Regions from separate parts of the Bacillus siamensis genome, predicted to be linked through region 1. Evidence: riboswitches for the same ligand, from Rfam matches in the RefSeq annotation. Region 1 holds a riboswitch; each other region holds the start of a gene.
The links. A riboswitch is a leader RNA that binds a small molecule or an ion and turns the genes downstream of it on or off. The one in region 1 is predicted to bind thiamine pyrophosphate.

Region 2: linked by a shared signal. The riboswitch ahead of ABDB98_RS06865 (ECF transporter S component) and the one ahead of tenA (thiaminase II) in region 1 are both predicted to bind thiamine pyrophosphate.
Region 3: linked by a shared signal. The riboswitch ahead of ABDB98_RS07895 (acetylornithine deacetylase) and the one ahead of tenA (thiaminase II) in region 1 are both predicted to bind thiamine pyrophosphate.

What each region holds. Positions count from the first base shown of each region.
Region 1 covers NZ_CP155579.1:1,109,432-1,117,846, forward strand. Annotated here, with positions in the region: gene ABDB98_RS05745 (monovalent cation:proton antiporter family protein) at 1-1,174, shown strand, start outside; TPP riboswitch at 1,227-1,335, shown strand; gene tenA (thiaminase II) at 1,421-2,128, shown strand; gene tenI (thiazole tautomerase TenI) at 2,106-2,714, shown strand; gene thiO (glycine oxidase ThiO) at 2,707-3,816, shown strand; gene thiS (sulfur carrier protein ThiS) at 3,813-4,016, shown strand; gene thiG (thiazole synthase) at 4,013-4,783, shown strand; gene ABDB98_RS05775 (thiazole biosynthesis adenylyltransferase ThiF) at 4,780-5,790, shown strand; gene thiD (bifunctional hydroxymethylpyrimidine kinase/phosphomethylpyrimidine kinase) at 5,813-6,625, shown strand; gene fabI (enoyl-ACP reductase FabI) at 6,755-7,531, shown strand; gene ABDB98_RS05790 (CotO family spore coat protein) at 7,629-8,210, shown strand; gene cotZ (spore coat protein CotZ) at 8,268-8,415, opposite strand, start outside.
Region 2 covers NZ_CP155579.1:1,287,653-1,293,982, forward strand. Annotated here, with positions in the region: gene ABDB98_RS06845 (S8 family peptidase) at 1-243, opposite strand, end outside; gene ABDB98_RS06850 (STAS domain-containing protein) at 463-1,296, shown strand; gene ABDB98_RS06855 (energy-coupling factor transporter transmembrane component T family protein) at 1,341-2,102, opposite strand; gene ABDB98_RS06860 (ABC transporter ATP-binding protein) at 2,077-3,714, opposite strand; gene ABDB98_RS06865 (ECF transporter S component) at 3,701-4,300, opposite strand; TPP riboswitch at 4,481-4,594, opposite strand; gene ABDB98_RS06870 (glycosyl hydrolase family 18 protein) at 4,743-6,005, shown strand; gene ABDB98_RS06875 (transcriptional regulator SplA domain-containing protein) at 6,097-6,234, shown strand.
Region 3 covers NZ_CP155579.1:1,532,267-1,540,681, forward strand. Annotated here, with positions in the region: gene ABDB98_RS07870 (S8 family serine peptidase) at 1-3,594, shown strand, start outside; gene spoIIGA (sigma-E processing peptidase SpoIIGA) at 3,810-4,739, shown strand; gene sigE (RNA polymerase sporulation sigma factor SigE) at 4,797-5,516, shown strand; gene sigG (RNA polymerase sporulation sigma factor SigG) at 5,657-6,439, shown strand; gene ABDB98_RS07890 (ABC transporter ATP-binding protein) at 6,567-7,364, shown strand; TPP riboswitch at 7,369-7,477, shown strand; gene ABDB98_RS07895 (acetylornithine deacetylase) at 7,551-8,415, shown strand, end outside.

The sequences.
Region 1 (8,415 bases):
AGGCACCGTCCAGATCGGCACGCGAGCCATTTTTACACTGATTATCGTGCTTGTCGCTTTATCGGAATCTCTCGGGGCGGAAAATATTCTCGGTGCATTTTTAGCAGGCGTTTTAGTATCGCTTCTGTCGCCGAATAAAGAAATGGTGGAGCAGCTGGATTCATTCGGCTACGGGTTTTTAATTCCGATCTTTTTCGTCATGGTCGGGGTGAAGCTGGACATATGGACGCTTTTCCAAGATCCGAAAACATTGACGATGATTCCGCTGCTTCTGCTGGCGCTGTTTATCAGCAAAATGTTCCCGGTGTTTTATTTAAAGAAATGGTATGACAAAAGAACCGTGTTTGCTTCGGGGTTTTTGTTGACTTCTACGCTGTCACTTGTTATCGCGGCGGCTACGATCGGAGAAAGGCTTCACATTATCAGCGCCAATATGTCCGGCGCGCTGACTTTGGTTGCGGTTATCGCCAGCATCATCTCACCGATCGGCTTTAAAAAATTATTCAAGCGGCAAAGTGCGCCGCAGGAAAAAAAGCGCATTACATTTATCGGCGCCAACCAAATGACGCTTCCGGTGACGCTGGAGCTGCCTGATGAGGAATATGATGTGCGGGTCGTCCATGTGTATCAGGAAAATGCCGGGGAAAAGCTTGCGGAATCCGTTTTTTCTGTTGAAACGATTTCTGATTACGAGCCCGGCACGCTTGAGTCGCACGGTATTTTTAAAACGGATATTCTTGTCGTGGCGACGGGAAATGAAGATGTGAACGCTGAAATCGCCTTAATGGCGAAAGAGAAAGGGACTGAGCGTATCATCGCAAGCGTCGGCTCGGTTGAACATGAAACAAAACTGAAGGAAGAGGGCATCAGTATTTTTTCTATCCTTCTGTCTACAAAGACGCTCTTGCGCGCATTAATTGAGGCGCCGGGCGTGATGAACCTTCTGACGAATGAAGAGTCTTCGCTTTATCAGATCAATCTGGAAAACACGGCGTATAACGGCATTATTCTGCGCGAATTTCCGCTGATGGGTGATGTGATTTTCGTCCGGATTTTCAGAGGTGTGGACAGCATCGTTCCGCACGGGGACACGAGGCTGAAAACAGGAGACCGTCTCATCGTTACGGGCTCGCGCAACTACGTGTCGGAGCTGAGAAAAATCCTTGAAGCTTGACCAAATTGCATTTCGTGATAAGATAGAAGGCATAACAAGTAAATTATAATCGTATGACCACTAGGGGTGTCCTTCATAAGGGCTGAGATAAAAGTGAGACTTTTAGACCCTCATAACTTGAACAGGTTCAGACCTGCGTAGGGAAGTGGAGCGGTATTTTTTGGGTTCCTTTTATCCAGATAAATTCCAAACCACTTTTCCGATGCGGGAAAGTGGTTTTTTTATTTTATCAGGGGGGAAAACTTTATGACATTTTCTGAAGAATGCAGACTGGCGGCAGCCGAATGGTGGGACGGAAGCTTTGTTCATCCGTTTGTAACAGGGATCGGTGACGGAAGCCTGCCGTTAGATCGTTTCAGTTATTATGTGCTGCAAGATTCCTACTACTTGACGCATTTTGCAAAAGTTCAGGCGTTTGCAGCCGCATATGCCGAAGACTTGTTTACGACGGGAAGGATGGCGGGCCACGCTCAGGGCACATATGAAGCGGAAATGGCGCTGCACCGCGAATTTACGGAGCTTTTAGGGATTACAGAAGAAGAGCGTGCGGCATTTAAGCCGGCACCGACAGCCTATTCTTATACGTCTCATATGTACAGATCGGTGTTGAGCGGCCGTTTTGGAGAAATTTTAGCCGCGCTTCTGCCCTGCTATTGGCTTTATTATGAAGTTGGCGAACGCTTAAAGGAATGCAAACCGGAACATCCGATTTACGAAAAATGGATCGGTACATACGGCGGAGACTGGTTCAGACAGCAGGTCGAAGAACAGATCAGCCGTTTTGACGAGATTGCTGAAAACAGCACAGAGGAAATCCGCGCGAAAATGAAAGAGAATTTTGTGATTTCAAGCTATTATGAATATCAATTTTGGGGAATGGCTTATCAAAAAGAAGGCTGGTCGGAGAAGGGCGGAAAAGAGGTGGAGTCCTTTGGAGCTGCACGCCGTAACTGATAATCGCAAACCCGTTGCCGAGCTGGCCGAGGATATTCTATCGATTCAGCGCGAAGTGAGCTTTATCCATATCCGTGAGCGGGGCAAAACAGCGGGAGAGATCATGCAGCTTTTGTCACTGTTGAAAAAAGGCGGTGCGGATAAGGACAAATTGATCATCAATGATCGGGCAGATATCGCGCTTTTTGCCAATATACAACGTGTTCAGCTTCCGTCCAGCAGCTTTTCCGTAAAGCAGGTGCGGAGCAGATTTCCCCATCTCCATATCGGACGTTCGGTTCATTCACTGCAAGAAGCCGTCCAAGCTGAAAAAGAAGATGCGGATTACGTGGTGTTCGGCCATGTGTTTGAAACGGAATGTAAACAAGGACTTGAGGCAAGAGGCATCGGCCTGCTTTCAGATATCACACGTACGCTTTCCATCCCCGTCATTGCAATCGGCGGAATGACACTGCAGACGATCGGGCTCACAAAGCAGGCGAAACCGGACGGAATTGCCGTTATGTCGGGCATTTTCTCAGCTGAAAACCCTGAGGAGGCGGCAAAACGGTATGCACGCGCGGTGAGGGGGGCTGATGATGAATAAGCACTATGATACGGCGGTTATCGGGGGCGGAATTATCGGATGCGCCATTTCTTATGAGTTGGCGAAGATGCAGCAGAACGTTGTCTTGTTTGAAGACGGAGCAATCGGCCGAAAAACGACAAGCGCTGCGGCGGGAATGCTTGGCGCTCATGCGGAATGTGAAAACCGTGATGCGTTTTTTGATTTTGCTATGCACAGCCAAAGACTGTATGAAGCGGCGGGGCAAGAGCTTGAGGAAGCCAGCGGCATTAACATCAGGCGCCATAACGGCGGAATGCTTAAATTGGCGTATACAGAAGAAGACATGACCCGTTTACGGAAGATGGATGATTTACCTTCCGTCACTTGGCTCTCAGCGGAAGAGGTTCTTGAAAAAGAGTCTTACGCTTCAAAGGACATTCTCGGCGCATGTTTTATAAAAGACGATGTCCATGTCGAACCTTACTATGTTTGCAAAGCGTATGCAAAAGGGGCGCGGCGTTATGGCGCTGACATATATGAGCATACACAAGTCACTTCCGTAAAACGGATGAACGGGGAATACTGCATCACAACGTCCGGCGGGGATGTTTATGCTGACAAAGTCGCAGTTGCAAGCGGTGTATGGAGCGGCCGGTTTTTCAGCCAGCTCGGCTTGGGACAGCCTTTTTTCCCTGTGAAAGGAGAATGCCTCTCTGTGTGGAATGACGAAATCCCGCTGACCAAAACCCTTTACCATAATCAAAGTTATGTCGTTCCGAGAAAAAGCGGGCGGCTTGTCATCGGCGCCACGATGAAACGGGGCGACTGGAGCGACACGCCTGACGTCGGCGGGATTGAGGCTATCATTGCGAAAGCGAAAACCATGCTGCCCGCCATTGAACATATGAAAATAGACCGGTTTTGGGCGGGGCTTAGGCCGGGAACAAAAGACGGAAAGCCGTTTATCGGGCGGCATCCTGATAACAGCGGCATCATATTCGCCGCCGGCCATTTTCGAAACGGCATCTTGCTAGCTCCGGCAACGGCTGAAATGGTGCGGGATATGATCCTGGGAAGACAGGTTAAACATGAATGGGAAGAAGCGTTTCGAATTGATCGCAAGGAGGCTGTTCAAATATGATCCTTCAGCTGAACGGAAAACAAATTGATTGGAATCGAAAAGAGGGGACGGTTCAGGATTTGCTTGAATCGTATCAGCTTGATCAAAGAATCGTAGTTGTAGAAAGAAATAAAGAAATCATCGAAAAAAAGAATTATGAAAACACAAGTTTGTGTGATCGCGATGTCATAGAAATTGTCCATTTTGTAGGAGGCGGATGAGGATGTTAACAATAGGCGGAAAACAGTTTCAGTCAAGATTGCTGTTAGGCACGGGAAAATATCCGAGTTTTGAGATTCAGAAAGAGGCGGTGGCCGTCTCGGAATCAGATATTTTAACCTTTGCGGTGCGGCGGATGAATATCTTTGAACAGTCTCAGCCAAACTTTCTCGAACAGCTTGATTTGTCTCAGTACACGCTTCTGCCGAATACGGCCGGTGCCGCAACGGCTGAAGAGGCGGTCAGAATCGCAAGGCTTGCTAAAGCTTCAGGGCTTTGTGACATGATAAAAGTGGAAGTCATCGGATGCAGCCGGTCACTTTTGCCTGATCCGGTTGAAACGCTGAAAGCATCAGAGCAGCTGCTTGAAGAGGGATTTATCGTTCTTCCGTATACGTCAGATGATGTCGTGCTCGCAAGGCGTCTTGAGGAGCTCGGAGTCCATGCTATTATGCCGGGCGCTTCACCGATCGGTTCAGGCCAGGGAATTTTAAATCCGCTGAATCTGTCCTTCATCATTGAACAGGCGAAAGTTCCGGTCATTGTCGATGCCGGCATTGGTTCTTCAAAAGACGCTGCCTGCGCGATGGAGCTCGGAGCTGACGGCGTGTTATTAAATACCGCCGTGTCAGGCGCTGATGATCCGGTCAAAATGGCCCGGGCGATGAAGCTTGCCGTAGAAGCGGGCCGCCTTTCTTATGAAGCCGGGCGGATTCCGGTGAAAGATTACGGAACTGCAAGCAGTCCGCGGGACGGTCTTCCGGTATGACGGACAGATATTCCAGACAGGAGCTGTATCAGCCGATCGGTCCCTCCGGACAGGAGAAGCTCCGGTCGTCTCATGCCGTGATTATCGGCGCGGGTGCGCTTGGCGCGGCAAATGCGGAGATGCTTGTCAGAGCAGGGGTCGGGAAGGTAACGATCGCTGACAGAGATTATGTGGAGTGGAGTAATCTCCAGCGCCAGCAGCTTTATACCGAAGATGACGTCAGACAGGAAATGCCGAAAGCCGCGGTAGCTGAAAAGCGGCTTACATCCATAAACAGCGATGTAGATGTGAAGGGATTTGTCATGGATGTCACTGCGGAAAACGCACCCGGACTGATTTGTGACGCATCTCTTATCATTGACGCGACTGACAACTTTGAAACGAGGCTGATTGTGAACGATGCGGCTGTACAGAAAGGAGTTCCTTTTCTGTACGGCGCCTGTGTCGGCAGCTACGGACTCTCCTTTACCGTCATTCCCGGGGTCACGCCGTGCCTTCACTGTCTGCTTGAGACATTGCCTTTAGGCGGTATGACATGTGATACGGCGGGAATTATCAGTCCGGCTGTATTACAGACGGCTGTTTTTCAGACTGCAGACGCGCTGAAGCTGTTAACGGGCGGACCTGTTGAGCATGTTCTCCGTTCGTTTGATTTGTGGAAAAATGAACGGTCCGAAATAAACGTTGCCCGTCTCAAGAAAGCTGATTGCCCGAGCTGCGGCACAAACGATTTTCCGTTTTTATCTTACGAGAATCAGTCAAAAGCGGCTGTTCTGTGCGGGAGAAACACGGTACAGATCAGAACGGGAATCTCAGAGCCGTTTGACCTGCAAAGGCTTTCGGGACAGCTCAGACGGGCCGGGCTTGACGTTTCGGCCAATCCGTATTTAATTTCTTTCCGCACAGACAGTTTCAAGATGGTTCTGTTTCGTGACGGCAGAGCATTAATTCACGGCACAAGCGACATCAGCAGAGCGAAATCTTTTTATCATAAATGGATCGGATAATGCGAAAGGAGAGAAAAACAGCATGAGCATTTGCAAAGCATTGACGATTGCCGGGTCAGATTCAGGAGGAGGGGCCGGTATACAGGCGGACCTGAAAACTTTTCAGGAGCTCGGCGTCTTCGGGATGTCAGCTATTACAGCGGTAACCGCCCAGAATACATTGGGTGTTCACGGCATCTACCCGCTCACCCGGGAAGCGCTCGGCAGCCAGATCGACGCGGTGGCGGAAGATCTGCGGCCTGATGCGATAAAAACGGGAATGCTGTGGAGCGCGGAGATGATTGCAGAAATTGCGGAAAAAATGGATCAGTACAGACTGGAGCATCTCATCACCGATCCCGTCATGATTGCCAAAGGAGGCGCATCCCTGCTGCGTGAGGAAGCACAGGCCGCGTTAAAAGAGCTGTTAATTCCGCGCAGTTATGCGATTACGCCGAATGTTCCGGAAGCTGAGTCATTGACCGGAATGGAAATCCGTACGTTTGAAGACCGGAAAAAAGCAGCCGAACGCCTTTGCCAGCTTGGCGCAAAGAACGTCATCATAAAAGGCGGACACCAGCCTGAACAGGGGAAAATCGTTGATTTATTATTTGACGGTTCATCTTTTACCGGAATCAGTCACGCCTATATTGACACGAAACATACCCACGGAACGGGCTGTACATTTGCGGCGGCGCTGACGGCGGAAACCGCAAAAGGAAAACATATTCAAGCCGCTTTTGAGACAGCCGCCAACTTTGTGCGTGAAGCTGTGGAACATACGCTCAGCATCGGAGCGGGACACGGGCCGACAAATCATTTTGCCTATAAAAGAAACAGTCTGCAGACGAGATAAAAAGAGACCGCTTCAACACCCGGCGGTCTTTTTCCCATGCTTTCAATCTGGACAAGGTTATGATATGATAAAAATTAAGATCAGGTACTAAATTATGTCTTTAAGACGATTACAGGAGGCTTTATACATATGAATTTCTCACTAGAAGGCCGCAACATCGTTGTGATGGGCGTTGCCAATAAACGCAGTATCGCCTGGGGAATCGCCCGCTCTCTTCATGAAGCCGGAGCGCGCCTCATTTTCACTTACGCAGGGGAGCGATTGGAAAAATCAGTTCATGACCTTGCGGCTACATTAGAAAGAAATGATTCTCTCATCCTTCCGTGTGATGTGACAAATGACGCTGAGATCGAAACTTGCTTTGCGAGCATTAAAGAGCAGGTCGGCGTGATTCACGGCATTGCGCACTGCATCGCGTTTGCAAACAAAGAGGAGCTTGTCGGTGAATATTTAAATACGAACCGTGAGGGATTCCTGCTTGCGCATAACATCAGTTCTTACTCTCTGACAGCGGTCGCAAAAGCGGCTCGTCCGATCATGACTGAAGGCGGCAGCATCGTCACACTCACTTACCTCGGCGGCGAGCGCGTCGTTTCAAACTATAACGTAATGGGTGTTGCAAAAGCGTCTCTTGATGCAAGTGTCAGATATTTAGCGGCTGACTTAGGAAAAGAAAACATCCGCGTCAACAGCATTTCAGCAGGACCGATCCGTACGCTTTCTGCAAAAGGAATCAGTGATTTCAATTCTATCCTGAAAGAAATCGAAGAGCGTGCGCCGCTGCGCCGCACGACAACACCTGAAGAAGTGGGTGACACGGCCGCATTCTTGTTCAGTGATCTGTCAAGAGGCATCACGGGCGAAAATCTTCACGTTGATTCCGGTTTCCATATTACCGCACGTTAATTGACAAGCAGTCCCTTTTTAGGGATTGCTTTTTCTTTCTTCTGATTTTAATCATTCCGTCATATAGATAAAACATGACAGAATCGGAGGGATGAAGATGTCAAAACAAAACAGAAACGCGGACAAAAAACCGCTCATGTATATTGTGCAGCCGGATTATTCAGACACGCAATCATCAATGCAGGATATATTAATCAAAAGGAAAACACCTCAGCCGCCAATAGAAGAGCCCGCTCACGGAAAGCAGGAGGAAAAAAGTAAAGCTCAGCCTGTCGAAGCAGCGCCTGCCGAACCAGAAAAGCAGACACCTGATCAGCACAGCCGCACAGAGGAAGCCGCACAAGAAATTCCGGCTCAAGTGCAGGATGCTGCTGAGCCCGACGCCGCAGAAAAAGAGCCTGAAGCGGTTCACAATGACGCCTCGGAGGAGAGGGTTCCGCCAAAGCGCGTGAAAAAGCCGATGAGCAGAATGTCTATTCTTGAAAAAATTGATTTCTTAACGAAACTGCCGCATAATATGCCCCGGGCGCTTTGTTTGATAGAAGCCAATGGGAAAACTTACAGAGGCGTAATCGTCGGCAGAAAAAATGATGCCATCTATTTGAGGACGACGAGCAACGGTGCGCCTGCGGAGCTTGCCATCAGCGATATCACCTCGCTGCATCCGCTCGGTTTTTAACCATACAAAAAGCTGCCTGAATTCTTTACTCCGGCAGCTTATTTTTATGCTTTTCGGTTAAGAATGTGTGCGGTTCAGCAGTCTCGGGCTAAGGCAATTGATGGCGCAGAAGCTGTGAAGATCGACTTCAACGCAATAGTTTGTTTTTTCTAAACGGAATACATCGCAGACAGAATCTTTATCTGTAAAATCAAGAATGTGCTTA
Region 2 (6,330 bases), 180 kb from region 1:
AATCGCGTCTTCTTTGCCTTCGTCATCATCGGTGAAGTTTTTTCCGCCGATAACCCGGTCTTTCAAATCAGGATGATTAATGTCGCAGCCTGTATCAAGCACCGCGATTTTAATATCCTTTCCTTTAAACCCTTTTGCCCACAATTCTGGCGCCTTAATCACTTTAATACCCTCAGGAAGCTCGTTCACATCCATGATCTGCTCATCCGTGACATAAGGAATCAACCGCATTTCACCATTCATAAAAAAGCCCTCCTTTTTTATGCTTGCGAGTGGATTCAAGGGTGTTGCTACTATTTTATGGCAGATTATGCCGTTCAGAAAGAGTCATTTGAAGCATTTTCATAAAAAAGGCGCAATCTATTGCACTAAATAATTTCAAATAATTGGATGGTTCAACGGCTTTTATTTTGATTCGGCATCAGCTGACGCTATAATTGGAAATGGGAAAGGAGAAGAGGTATGAAGATAAATGAAGCATTGTACGACTATTTTTCCGAACGGGTGGATCAAATTGCGAAAGAATGGATTGAAACGATGGAAGATTCGGATCCGAATTCGATTTACTCTTTGACAAATCCCGTCATCATAGAAGAGCTGATGGAGCAAGATAAAGAATTTTACCGGCATATTAATAAAATGTATATCATACCGGAAAAAGAATTTTTAGAAGAGTTTGAGCGATGGGTGATTGAGCTTGCGAAAGACCAGAAGCATCTGGATACCCCGGTCCAGTATGTGGTTCGTGAATTCATGAGAAACCGGAGATTGTACATCAGTTATTATGATGCGTTTGCCGATAAACATGAATCTTCGTTTGCCGAGGGAGAAAGGAAGAGATGGGAGAATTTAATCGTTCAAGTATTTGATTTTACGATTTACACATTTGTCGATCACGCCGAATATAATTCGAAAATGCAGCTGAATGCGCAAAGAGAAATGATTTTAGAATTAAGCTCGCCGGTTATTACGCTGAGCAAACGGACGGGTCTTCTGCCGCTTGTCGGCAATATTGACACGGAACGCGCCAAATACATTCTTGAAAATACGCTGAGTACATGTGCAAACCGGCTGATTGAGCATCTGTTAATCGACTTGTCGGGCGTAGTGGTTGTCGATACAATGGTGGCGCACCAGATTTTTAAATTAATTGAAGCGCTGAACCTGATCGGCGTTTCGTCCACTTTATCCGGGATCAGGCCGGAAATTGCCCAAACCGCTGTACAGCTCGGCATTAATTTCTCGGATATTACGATTAAATCCAACCTCGCCCAGGCTCTCAATTATCATCAGTAACATACATACAAAACAGGCTGCCGAATCACTCCGGCGGCCTGTTTTTATACAAACAACAGTGAAATGAGACAGCTTGCGCCGAATAAAAGGAGCACGAGCATGAAAAAGAACCAGTCGGCGCGGCGCACAGTAACCGTTCTGTAAAACGTGCGGTTTCGGCTCCCTGTAAAACCTTTAGATTCCATTGCGATCGCTGTGCGTTCCGCCTTTCTGATGGCGCCTGCCAAAAGCGGGATGGTAAAGCGCCTGAAGGCAAAGAGCTTTCCTTTCAGCCCGGAATCAGATGCCGCGCCTCTGATTCTGTGCGCCTGTCTGATAATCAGGATTTCATCTTTCAGAAGAGGTAGAAACCGGAACCCGGCAATCACGCCGTAAGCAAGCTTCGGCGGGAGCTTACATTGCTGAATCAGACTGAGCATAAACAGAATCGGATCGGTTGTGAAAAGAAACATCATCGACAAAGCGGAAAAACATAAAATACGAAACGCGATAGAAATCCCGAGCGCCGCATTATCACTGTTGACGGCAATCGGTCCGAGCTTAAACAACAGATTGCTTTCGGTTGTCGGGACGTTTCCGAATACGGCGGCTGTCCATAAAGATCCGAAGGCAAGAATGACAAACGGAACCGTAAACAGCAGCCATTTTTTAAGCGGCACACGTCCCGCCAAGAGGACGCCTCCGGCAATGATAATATAAAACAAAGCAGGCGTGTACGGGTTATAAATAAACGACAGCATAATGACGCATAACAAAACAGCCGCCGCCTTAATTGACGGGTTAACAGCCTCCAGCCGCAGGTTCATTTCTCCGCCTCCTGTCGTGTTTCATCCATTCATACCGCAGCGGCAAAGCTAAATGCGCCCGCTCCGCGATTCCGATATGATCGGAAAACAATGAGTCGGGCGTTCCGCGGTACACAAGCTTCGTGCCGCAGAGCACAAGGATCGTATCGGCATAATCTGAGACGAGCTCCATATCATGTGTCACCATTAAAACAGCCGTTCCTTCCTTTTGGATCTCCTGAAGCATCAGCATGCACTCACGCGCCGTTTTTGCGTCCTGCCCGAAAGTCGGTTCATCAAGCAGCAAAACTTTCACCTGATGCATAAGCATCGTGGCGACGCTGAGCCTGCGCTTTTGTCCTTGGCTTAAAGAGAACGGATGCTGTGAGGCATAGCGTCTCAGGCCGAACCGGGTTAAGAGCTGAAGAGCTTTCTCCTTTGCGGCTTTACCGTTTTCAAAGCCGAACAGCAGCTCTTGAATGACAGAATCTGTGACAAACTGGTGTTCAGGATTTTGGAAAACATACCCTATCAGCCGCCGAAGCTCTTTTTCCGAATAGGAATCTACCGGTCTGCCGTCTATTTTGATGTCTCCGCTCACAGGGCGGATGAGCTTGGCCGCGGCGGACAGGAGCGTGGATTTTCCGGTTCCGTTAGGGCCGGCAATCGCGGTGATTGACCCTTTTTTTACGGAAAAGCTCACGTCCTGAAAAATGGTGTCCGTTCCTCTTCTGAATGACAGCCCGTGAACACTCAGCGCGTCCTCTGCCGAAAGCGCGGCGGGCCGGGGGCCGGGAAAGGGCGGTACAGGTTCCTGAAACAGTCTTTCTTTGCACAATGTAAAAGGGATGCTGACGTGCTTCTGCAATGAGATCACCCGCGGAATCGGAATGCCGAGCTGCGTCAGCTCTTCAAGTTTTGTTTCAAAGATCGCGTCGGTCTCTCCGTCCATCACCTTCTGACCCGTTCCGTCAAGGACAATCGTCCTGTCTATCCACGGCGCCCAATGATCTAGCTGATGCTCGATAACGAGAAGTCCGAAGCCTTTTTTGGCCTGCAGTTCTTTGATCAGCCGCACCAATTCCCGCACGGAATATGGATCAAGCTGTGCCGTCGGTTCGTCTAAAATAATGAGTTCCGGTTCCATCGCAATGATACAGGCGAGCGCGACCTTTTGTTTTGAACCGCCTGACAGCGAGGCGATCGTCCGTGTTTTCAGATGAGTGATTTCTAATTTTTCCAAAACGTCCTCAATAATTGAGTCCATCTCTTCTTTTGTATATTGCAAATTTTCCAGACCGAAGGCTATTTCATCTTCAACCGTCAGCATGCAAAACTGCTGATCCGGATCTTGAAACACGACGCCGATGGATCGGGCGGCGGGTTCTGACAGGTCCGAAAGATGTGTTCCGTATAAGGAAACGGTTCCCGTTTGAACTGCATCGCAGGCTTCCGGGTACAGACCGTTTAAACAAAGTGCGAGCGAGCTTTTACCGCATCCGCTCGGCCCGAGCAATAAAACCCGTTCTCCTTTGCGGAGCTGAAATGACACGTCTTGAAAAACCGGCTTCTCATCCTGCTCATAAGAAAAGGTAAGACGGCGGGCCGATAGAAGGGGTTCAGATGCCTGCATCTTGGTTCACCTGTTTCTTTTTCTTCTTGAATTCTTTTCCGAGCGCCATGCCGTTCAGCACCCCTGTGTAAGCCAGCGCATCACTGATTGCTTTGCCGAGAAGGCCGGCAAGAAGCGCACCTGAGACCAGGCGGATGAGAAGCATGACGGCTAATAAACCCGGATTCAAAACAGAGTATCCGGAAATGAACAAGTCATAAATGAAGCTCGCAACAGAAGACCCCATACCGGATAAAAGGAGCACGGGCAGGGTATACACCCGCCAGCGTGTCGCAAAAAAGACCGCTTCCGCACCGATTCCCTGCGCGATGCCGATCAGAATCACCATCGGCCCTGACGGATTTCCGAGTAAACACTCCACAAACGCGGCGATGATTTCAGAAACAAGCGCCGCTCCCGGTTTTTGAATAATGTAGGCGGCAATCACCGAGACGATAAACCAAATACCGTAAATCGGTTCGTAGCTCATCCGGCCGAAAAACCCTGCCGCTATATTGCTTGCATGAGTTGATAATAAATAAACGACAGCGAATACAACACTGATGACGGACATGACGACAATTTCTCTCATTTTCCAATTTTTCATTGTGATCTCCTGCTTTCTTATCGGATAGTCGTATGTATGAAAGAGTTGATTTTACGAAAGACGATTGATCGTAAGTTTCATATTGCAGTGTCCTCCCCGTTTTTTAATGAAAAATAAAAAACTGCATATCCGAGGGAATATGCAGCAGCAGAACGAAAACGCATGGAAAAAACCCTGCGCTCCGGTCAATCTGCACTTCCCCACGCTGGTATTATCCAGATCGGGTTATAAGGGATCAAAACACGCCTGCCGCATGTTTTATCTCAGCCGATAACAGCACCCCTAGTGCGTTTCCTATACAGTTTTTTATAATGACATCATCATAGTTGATCATATCTGATTTGTAAACAGCCTTTCTCTAAACAGAGTTTGGAATCGGACCGGAAGATCATTCATAAAGATAAGAAGAGCCCTTTTGATCAAAAGGAAACGGAGGACATCTATGTTTGTTCATACAGTGCAGTCTGGTGACTCGTTATTTTCCATCAGCAGAAAGTACGGATACCCTGTTGACAGCATCAGAAGCGTCAACGGGCTTGAGGAAACGAATATCGTTCCGGGGCAGGCGCTTTTGATCCCTCTTAATGAATATACGGTTCAGCCGAATGATACGTATGCCGTTATCGCAAGTAAGACTTATGTGCCGCAGATGCAGCTGATGCAGGCAAACCCGGATATTCCGCCGAACCGGCTGCGGCCGGGTCTGAAAGTGAGAATTCCGGATATCTCCAACTATTTGGCGGGAACCCTGCAATTTTACGTCATTCGGACACCTGAAGCGGACAGAGAGCTCATTAATGATTTTGCACCCTATTCATCGGCGATTTCTTTGTTTGAATATCATTTTGGCCCAAACGGAGATATCATGAATGATTTAAACGACAGGACCGCGATAGAAACCACATGGCAAAACAGAGTGCGGCCGCTTGCGGTTATCACGAATCTGACAGAAGGAGGGTTCAGCCCGGAATTAGCCCATCAAGTCCTGCAGAACCCGACGGCGAGAACGAACCTCGTCAATAATATCGTCTACCTGACCGTAAGAAAGGGATACGGCGGTGTAAATATTGATTTTGAACGGATCAGGGAAGCCGACCGGGACCTGTTTACAGGATTTCTCCGGCAGTTAAAAACCCGGCTCTCAGAGCATCAGCTCGCGCTAACGATATCGGTTCCGGCGAAAACAAATGAAGCGGTGCCGTGGCTGAGGGGATATGATTACGGCGGAATCGGAGCCGTCGTCGATTATATGTTCATCATGGCGTACGACTGGCACCACGCCGGCAGTGAGCCGGGACCCGTAGCGCCTTTGACGGAGGTCAGAGAAACCATCAATTTTGCCATCAGCAGGGTGCCGAGAAGAAAGGTGATTCTCGGTGTGCCGCTGTACGGATATGATTGGGTGATTCCGTACCGCCCCGGGACGATCGGATCGGCGATCTCCAATCAGCGCGCCATGGAAACCGCCATGAAATATCAATCAGTGATCCGCTACTCTCAGAGGGATCGTTCCCCTTACTTCCGGTATACGGATGAAAATGGGAGAACGCATGAAGTATGGTTCGAGGATGTGCGGAGCATGAGTGAAAAAATGGTTCTCGTGCGGGAATTCGGACTGCAGGCGATCGGCGCGTGGCAATTAACGCTCGGTTTCAAACCGGGTCCGTGGCTGTTGCGGAACTTTTTCACCATCCGAAAGATATAACCGCATTATCCCGCTTTTTCGGAGAGTTTTTCTTTCTTATGATAACGGATCTTCTTTTGGACAATCTAAAGTTGAAAAGGAGGTCTGTTCTGTGAAGAAAAGGGAAGAGCAGTATATCAACGAGGCTGAGTATGTACCGCACCCGACAAAAGAAGGGGAATACGCGCTCATGTTGCATGAATCCTATCATTTACTTTCAGAAGAGGATGAAAACGATTTGCCGGAATAAGGGCTTTATGCCTTTATTCCGTTTATTTTATAGGCATATGCTGAAATAACAATTTAAAGGTTGACACATTCCTTTTTTTTCTGTAATCTCAGTGTG
Region 3 (8,415 bases), 420 kb from region 1:
GATCACCCTGCGCTTAAGGAAAAATACCGGGGGTACGATCCTGAAAATCCCGCAGCGCCGAACCATGAAATGAACTGGTATGATGCCGTGTCTAAAAAAGACGCGCCCTACGATGATCTTGAACACGGCACTCATGTAACAGGAACCATGACGGGTTCAGAACCTGACGGCTCAAATCAAATCGGTGTCGCTCCGGGCGCGAAATGGATTGCAGTAAAAGCATTTTCAGATGACGGAGGAACCGATGCCGATATTTTGGATGCCGGTGAATGGGTGCTCGCGCCAAAAGATAAAAACGGCACTCCGCATCCCGAGATGGCGCCGGATGTTGTCAATAATTCCTGGGCAGGCGGTTCAGGAATGGACGAGTGGTACCGCGATATGGTGAATGCATGGAGAGCAGCCGAGATTTTTCCGGAATTCTCTGCGGGAAATGAAGACTTATTTACACCGGGAGGACCCGGTTCAATCGCAAATCCGGCCAATTATCCGGAAGCATTTGCGACAGGTGCGACTGACATCGACAAGAAACTCGCTGATTTCTCACTTCAAGGCCCCTCACCGTATCATGAAACTAAGCCGGATATTTCGGCTCCGGGAGTGAATATCCGTTCCTCTATTCCTGGGGGAACATATGAAGGCGGCTGGAACGGAACTTCAATGGCCGGGCCGCATGTGGCGGCGACGGCGGCTTTGTTAAGGCAGGCGAACGCGTCTATTACGGTTGATGAAATGGAAGACGTTTTGACGCGCACCGCTGAAAAGCTGACAGACTCCGTTTTTCCGGAATCACCGAATAACGGCTACGGCCACGGTTTAGTCAATGCTTTTGACGCCGTTTCTGCCGTAACAGACGGAATCGGAAGCGTAAAAGGCAAAGTATCTTCTGCGGGCGAAGATCACAATCCCCCCAGCTGGCAGCATGAACCCGTCCATGAAGCTTACAAAGGGGCAAATCTGCCGTTAACGGTTACAGCAGAAGATGATGTAAGCGTGACTGAGGTGTTACTTTCCTATCAATTTGATAAAGGAGAGTGGAAAACGATCGCCGCCGTTCAAAAAAGCGGTGATGAAAAAAAGGGACTTTACCAGGCAGAAATTCCGCACGTAACGGGCAGCACGGTAAGTTATAAATGGACAATAAAAGATTTCGGGGGTCATTCTGCAGAATCTGATACGTACCGGGCTGACGTAAAACCGAGCATTACGGCGGGGTACAAAGAAGATTTTGAATTACAGCCGGCCGGCTGGTCCAGTTACGGGACACATGACCAATGGGAATGGGGGATTCCGAGTTCAGGCCCCGGCGCTGCATTTTCCGGAGATAAAGTGTATGCGACGAACCTGTCCGGACCGTATGCCGATTCAGCCAATATGAATTTGGTGATGCCTCCGATCCAGGTTCCGGATTCAGGACGGTTGTTTTTACAATTTAAAAGCTGGCACAAGCTCGAAGAATTTTTTGATTACGGGTACGTGTTCGTTCTGCCGGAAGGAAAATCGAATTGGGAGCAGGCGGCTGTTTACAATGGTGACTCCGCAGGGTGGAATGATGAAGAAGCAGACTTATCCGCGTATAAAGGCCAAAATATAAAGCTTATGTTTAATATGCAGTCAGACGAAGTACTCAATGAAGACGGATGGTATATTGATGACGTCCGGCTTTCAAGCAGTCCTCTCGGCAAGGCGGCCAAAAAAAGTAAACACAATAGACAAACACCGCCATGCCATCTGAAGAAAAAAACCGTCAGTCCGAAACTGGCCAAACCGGCGGTAAAATCATCCGGAAAACCGGTGAAACGTGAAACGAATCTCCTGCCGCTCAGAGCGCAAATCAGTGTCGCCGAGACGGGGAAATCCGTATATTCCGACCCCGCAACCGGAAGCTACAGCCTGTCTCATAAAGCGGGAAACTATACGCTGAAAGCCGAGGCATACGGATTTAAACCCGCTGCAAAACAAGTTTCTGTTCAAGCAGACAAAACCGCACAGGCAGACTTTACACTGGAGCAAATGCCGTCCGGCACGTTAAAAGGAACCATCACCAATCAGTCGACAGGCGAACCGGTGGAAGGGGCCGCGCTTTATGTAGTGGAGGACGCTGCAATTGAGCCTGCGGTGACAAATGATAAAGGGGAATATTCGCTTCAGGCGTACGAAGGCTCATACACCATTAAAGTAGCCGCAAAAGGCTTTTACAACAGTGAATTTTCTGTTGACATCAAAGGGGATGCTGAAAAAAACGCCAAGCTTAAGCCGTATATCGGCTATGAAGGGGAAATTGCCTATGATAACGGGACTGAAGAAGCCGGACTGTCCTATTTTAAGGCAGGCAGCAAATCTGCCGTTAAGATGACGCTTAAAGACGGAAAAGAACACGGTATGCTGACAGGAGGCCTCTTTAAATTTTGGGGCGCGGACTGGCCTGATCCGGGCGGTACCGAATTTCAAGCAGAAGTATATGATGCATCCGGCCCTGACGGGAGCCCGGGCAGCAAAATTGCCGGCCCGTTCCAAGCTGAAGCGCTTCGAAACGGAGAATGGACCAAAGTGGATCTCAGCTCAAAAGGAATTGAGGTCGGAAAGGATTTTTATCTTGTGCTCCGCCAGACGAAACCCGATCCTTATTCACCTGCCCTGTCATCTGACGACGGCAGTCCATATTCGAACAGAAACTGGCAATACCTCGACGGCAGCTGGTCAAAAGCCGATAAAGCAGACGGAAACTTTATGATCAGGGCTTTAGTTGACTACGAAGCTTCCGTGCCTGACATCACGTCGCCTGATGACCGGTCATTTACAAACAAGAAGTCAATCACGGTGAAAGGAACGGCTTCACCAAGAACTGCAGTCCGCCTGACCAATAACGGTAAAACCGCCGCTGAAACGAAAGCGGATGCAGACGGCCATTTCCAGGCTGATGTCACACTGCGTAAAGATGCCAATCGGCTGACGGCGGCATCTGTGACGGACAAGGGATCAACCGATGAGTCACGCCCTGTCACGGTCATACTCGATCAGGATAAGCCGGATGTGACGATTGACAGTCCGGCAAACGGAGATAAAACAAATAAAGAAGCGGTGACTGTAAAAGGAAAAGCTTACGACGCCCATTTAAAATGGGTGAAGGTGAACGGCAAAAAGACCGAGGTGAGTGACGGCTCTTATCAAGCAAGAATCCTTTTGGAAAACGGCAGCAACGAAATCAAAGTCACGGCCTCAGACGAAGCGGGTAACAAAACAACAAAAAAGACGGTGATTGATGTCAATTATAACGCTCCCGTCATCTCCGGATTGGTTCCCGGAGCGGATAAAGAATTAAAAGCCGGAGAATCAGTGAAAATCGCTTTTTCAAGCGGGAAGAAATTAGACGCCTCTTTCGTGATCCGTATGCCTCTGGCAAACGCCCGGGCAGGGAACCAAAACGCGACGGAGCTTCCGCTGAGAGAAATTTCTTCGGGACGATATGAGGGTTACTGGACGGCGACTTCTTCCATCAAAGCAAGCGGAGCAAAAATTGACGTTATTGCAAGAGATGACTATGGAAATGAAACGAGACAGACAGCAAAAGGAAAACTTTATATCAATGAGTAAAACAGAGCGCTGCCGGGACACGGCAGCGCTTTTTTTGCTGAGACGGTCAATAGGAAATCAATCTCTTCGACCCTCGACAAATAAAACGGTTATCCCTTAAAAATTGTACTTTCCCCTCAACATTAATTGACAGACTTTCCCACAGAGCTTGCTTTATACTTATAAAACAAGAGAGAGAAACAGATATGTAAGACAAAAGAGGAAAGGGGTCAGATGTGAAAATCTATCTGGATGTCATTTGGCTGTTGAACTTTTGTTTTGATTCTCTTTTGCTTTTATTAACCGCCTTTATTTTAAAACGCCAGGTGAAAAAAAGAAGAGTGGCCGCCGGCGGTTTCATCGGATCAGCCATTGTGCTTCTGATGTTTACGCCTGTTTCTCCCTTTGTGGAGCATCCGGCGGGAAAAATGGCATTTTCAGTTGTCATCGTGCTTACGGCTTTTGGCTTTAAACGATTTCGGTACTTTTTTCAAAATTTGTTCGCCTTTTATTTCGCGACCTTTCTCGTCGGCGGGGGAATGATCGGCGTACATTCCCTGCTGCAGACAGAATCAATTGTAGAACACGGCGCTATGGTCACGAGCCAGACCGGCTTCGGCGACCCGATCAGCTGGATATTTGTTGTCATCGGATTTCCGGCCGTATGGTTTTTTTCGAAAAAGAGAATCGAAGACATCGAGACGAAGTCCATTCAGTACGATGAACTTGTCATGGTTCAGGCAGAATTCAGCGGGCAGACAATCCGCGCAAAAGGCCTGGTGGATTCCGGGAATCAGCTTTATGATCCGCTGACAAAAACGCCGGTCATGATCCTTCACATTGACAAATTCGCTCCGATTCTCAGTGAAAAGGAAACGGACATCATCAAATCTGCCAGTCCGCTTGAAGTGATAGAGCAGCTTGATGATTCGTTCCGTCATGCGGATAAGCTGAGGCTGATTCCATACAGGGGCGTCGGTCAGGACAATCAATTTTTACTCTGTTTAAAGCCGGATTACGTCACGATTATAACGAAAGACGAGATGATCGCATGTGAAAAATGCCTGATCGGCATCAGCGCGAAACCATTATCAGCGGATGGTGAATTTGACGGAATCGTTCACCCGAAGATGCTGACCGGGAAGGCTGTGAAGCATGTATCCTGACGAAAAGTCTGTTATTCATCATACTCAAAACGCATTGTATTTAGAAGGGGGAGGAAGATGAAAAAACTTAAGCTGCGTCTGACTTATTTATGGTATAAATGGCTGATGAAACTCGGACTGAAAAGTGATGAAGTATATTACATAGGAGGGAGCGAAGCGCTGCCGCCGCCTTTGTCTAAAGAAGAGGAGCAGGTGCTCTTATTAAAGCTGCCGAGCGGGGATCAGGCGGCGCGGGCCATCCTGATTGAGAGAAACTTACGCCTTGTCGTTTACATTGCCCGCAAATTCGAAAACACCGGCATCAATATCGAGGACTTAATCAGCATCGGCACAATCGGTTTAATCAAAGCGGTAAACACGTTTAATCCGGAAAAGAAAATCAAACTCGCAACCTACGCGTCACGATGTATTGAAAACGAAATTTTAATGTACTTGCGCCGAAACAATAAAATCCGTTCAGAGGTGTCCTTTGATGAACCGCTGAACATTGATTGGGACGGAAACGAACTGCTGCTTTCGGATGTGCTCGGCACAGATGATGATATTATTACAAAAGACATTGAAGCCAATGTGGATAAAAAACTTTTGAAAAAAGCGCTTGAGCAATTAAATGATAGAGAAAAGCAGATCATGGAACTGCGATTCGGGCTTGTCGGTGAAGAAGAAAAAACACAAAAAGATGTAGCCGACATGATGGGGATTTCACAATCTTATATCTCCCGGCTCGAAAAGCGGATTATTAAAAGACTGAGAAAAGAGTTTAACAAAATGGTGTAAAATTTTTTCCATCTGACAGTCCTTACTGCTGCAAGGATTGCCGGTGCCGGATGTTTATTTCTGTAAAATGACGGTGCATATTTTTCCCACCCGAGGAGATACTTAACGTTGTACAGCAGCTCCTAGTGGGAGGGAAAAACGTGTCAAGAAATAAAGTCGAAATTTGCGGGGTGGATACCTCCAAATTACCGGTACTCAAGAATGAAGAGATGAGAAAGCTGTTTAAGCAATTGCAGGATGAGGGCGATGATTCAGCGAGGGAAAAGCTTGTAAACGGCAATCTGCGCCTTGTCTTAAGCGTCATTCAGAGGTTTAACAACAGAGGAGAGTATGTTGATGACTTATTTCAGGTCGGCTGCATCGGACTAATGAAATCCATTGATAATTTTGACCTAAGCCATAATGTTAAGTTTTCAACATACGCTGTACCGATGATTATCGGAGAAATCCGCAGATATTTGCGGGATAACAATCCGATCCGCGTCTCGAGGTCGCTTCGCGATATCGCATATAAAGCGCTTCAAGTAAGGGAGCGGTTAATCAGTGAGACAAGCAGGGAGCCGACAGCAGAGGAAATCGCCAAAGTTCTTGAAGTGCCCCATGAAGAAATTGTGTTTGCCCTTGACGCCATCCAAGATCCGGTATCACTGTTTGAGCCGATTTATAATGACGGCGGCGATCCGATTTACGTGATGGACCAGATCAGCGATGAGCGCAATAAGGATACACAATGGATTGAGGAGCTCGCTCTGAAAGAAGGCATGAGAAGACTGAACGAACGGGAAAAAATGATTTTGCGAAAACGCTTTTTCCAGGGAAAAACCCAAATGGAAGTCGCAGAAGAAATCGGCATATCCCAAGCTCAGGTCTCAAGGCTTGAAAAGGCAGCCATTAAACAAATGAATAAGAATATCCATCAATAACGGAGAAAGCCTTTAAACATTGTTTTAAAGGCTTTTTTCGTGCGCCGGTTTACGTTTGCGAAAAAGTGATGTATTCTAATGTGTAAAAGTTTTAAGAAAATTGAAACAAATAAACGGGGGAACTGCAATGATTTTACAGCTGGACAATGTGTCATTAAAAAGAAACGGCCAATGGATTTTGAAAGATATCAACTGGCGCGTTGAGAAAAACGAAAATTGGGTGCTGTTCGGGCTGAACGGAGCCGGAAAAACAGCTTTGCTGAATATGTTATGTTCTTATTACTTTCCCACTTCAGGAGAGATGCAGGTGCTCGGCCATCAATTCGGCAAAACAGAGCTCGGTGACAGGCTCAGAAAAAAAATCGGTCTTGTTTCAGCGGGTCTTCAGCACAAATTATATGCCGCGGATTCTGCTTTTGAAATCGCCCTCAGCGGCGCGTACGCTTCAATCGGGCTTTACGAAACGCCGAGTGAACAAGTGAGGGAAAAAGCGATCGGTCTTCTGAAGGATTTAGGCGCCATCAGTTTCGCGGACAGACGGTATGAAACGTTATCTCAGGGGGAAAGGCAAAGAGCGCTGATTGCGCGGGCGCTTATGGCTGATCCGGAACTGCTGATTTTGGATGAGCCCGTGACGGGTCTCGATTTTATGGCAAGAGAGCAGCTGCTGGATACGATAACGTCGATCGCTGAAAAAGAAAATGCGCCGTCCATCCTTTATGTCACTCATCATGCTGAAGAAATTCTGCCGGTATTTGATCAGGCGCTGCTTTTAAAACAAGGCGAGGTGTTCGCTGCCGGGAAAATCAAGGACATGCTTTCTGACGAGCGGCTTACAGCGTTTTTCGATATGCCTGTCAATGTCTTATGGAACAACGGCCGTCCATTTTTAACGTGTGCAAAAGCGGCATCATCCGTCAAATAAAATCAATTCACCCTGGGGGTGCTGCTGACATGCAGCTGAGAGAGATGTTAGTCTCAACCCTTAACGGACCTGATCCGGATCATGCCGGCGGAGGGAAGCGGTGAAAAAAAGCGGAGGGAAATCCGTTTTTACCCGTTTCATTGGATGAAACGGGTTTTTTTAATACAGCAAAAGGAGAGATGTTCAATGAATCAGCTTGACATGCTGCTGCAGCAGGCGGATAAACGGCGGGGCGATTTAATACATATTGCTGAAAGGTTGATCGCCTTTCCGACACCGGCTCCGCCTGCAAGAAATACAGCAGATGCTCAGAAGTGGGTGGCCGGATTTTTAAAAGAAATGGGCTGCTCGGTCGATATGTGGGATGTGTATCCGGAAGATCCGAACGTAGTCGGTGTTTTAAAAGGGACAGATTCAAGCGGGCATCAAAGCCTGATTTTAAACGGACACATTGACGTAGCCGAAGTCAGGGATGAAGACTGGGACTCTGACCCGTTTCAGCCGCTCGTTAAAGCCGGCATGCTGATCGGAAGAGGCGCCGCTGATATGAAAGGCGGATTGGCGTGTGTTCTTTTTTCTCTGAAGCTGATCCATGATGCCGGCATTGAGCTTCCGGGCGACCTCATTGTACAGTCTGTGATCGGAGAAGAAGTCGGCGAGGCGGGGACGCTGGAATGCTGCAAACGCGGCTATCACGCGGATTTTGCGGTTGTCGCGGATACGAGCAGCCTGCATATTCAAGGGCAGGGCGGAGTCATCACCGGCTGGATAGAATTGAAAAGCAAACAAACATTTCATGACGGCATGAGGCGCAATATGATTCATGCGGGCGGAGGCACATTCGGAGCGAGTGCAATCGAAAAAATGGCGAAAATCATCACTGCCTTGGGAGAGCTGGAACGCCACTGGGCGGTAACGAAAAGCTATCCCGGCTTTTCACCAGGCACCAATACGATCAACCCCGCCCTTATTGAAGGGGGAAGGCACGCAGCGTTTGTCGCCGATGAATGCCGATTATGGATTACCGTCCACTTTTACCCGAACGAAACGC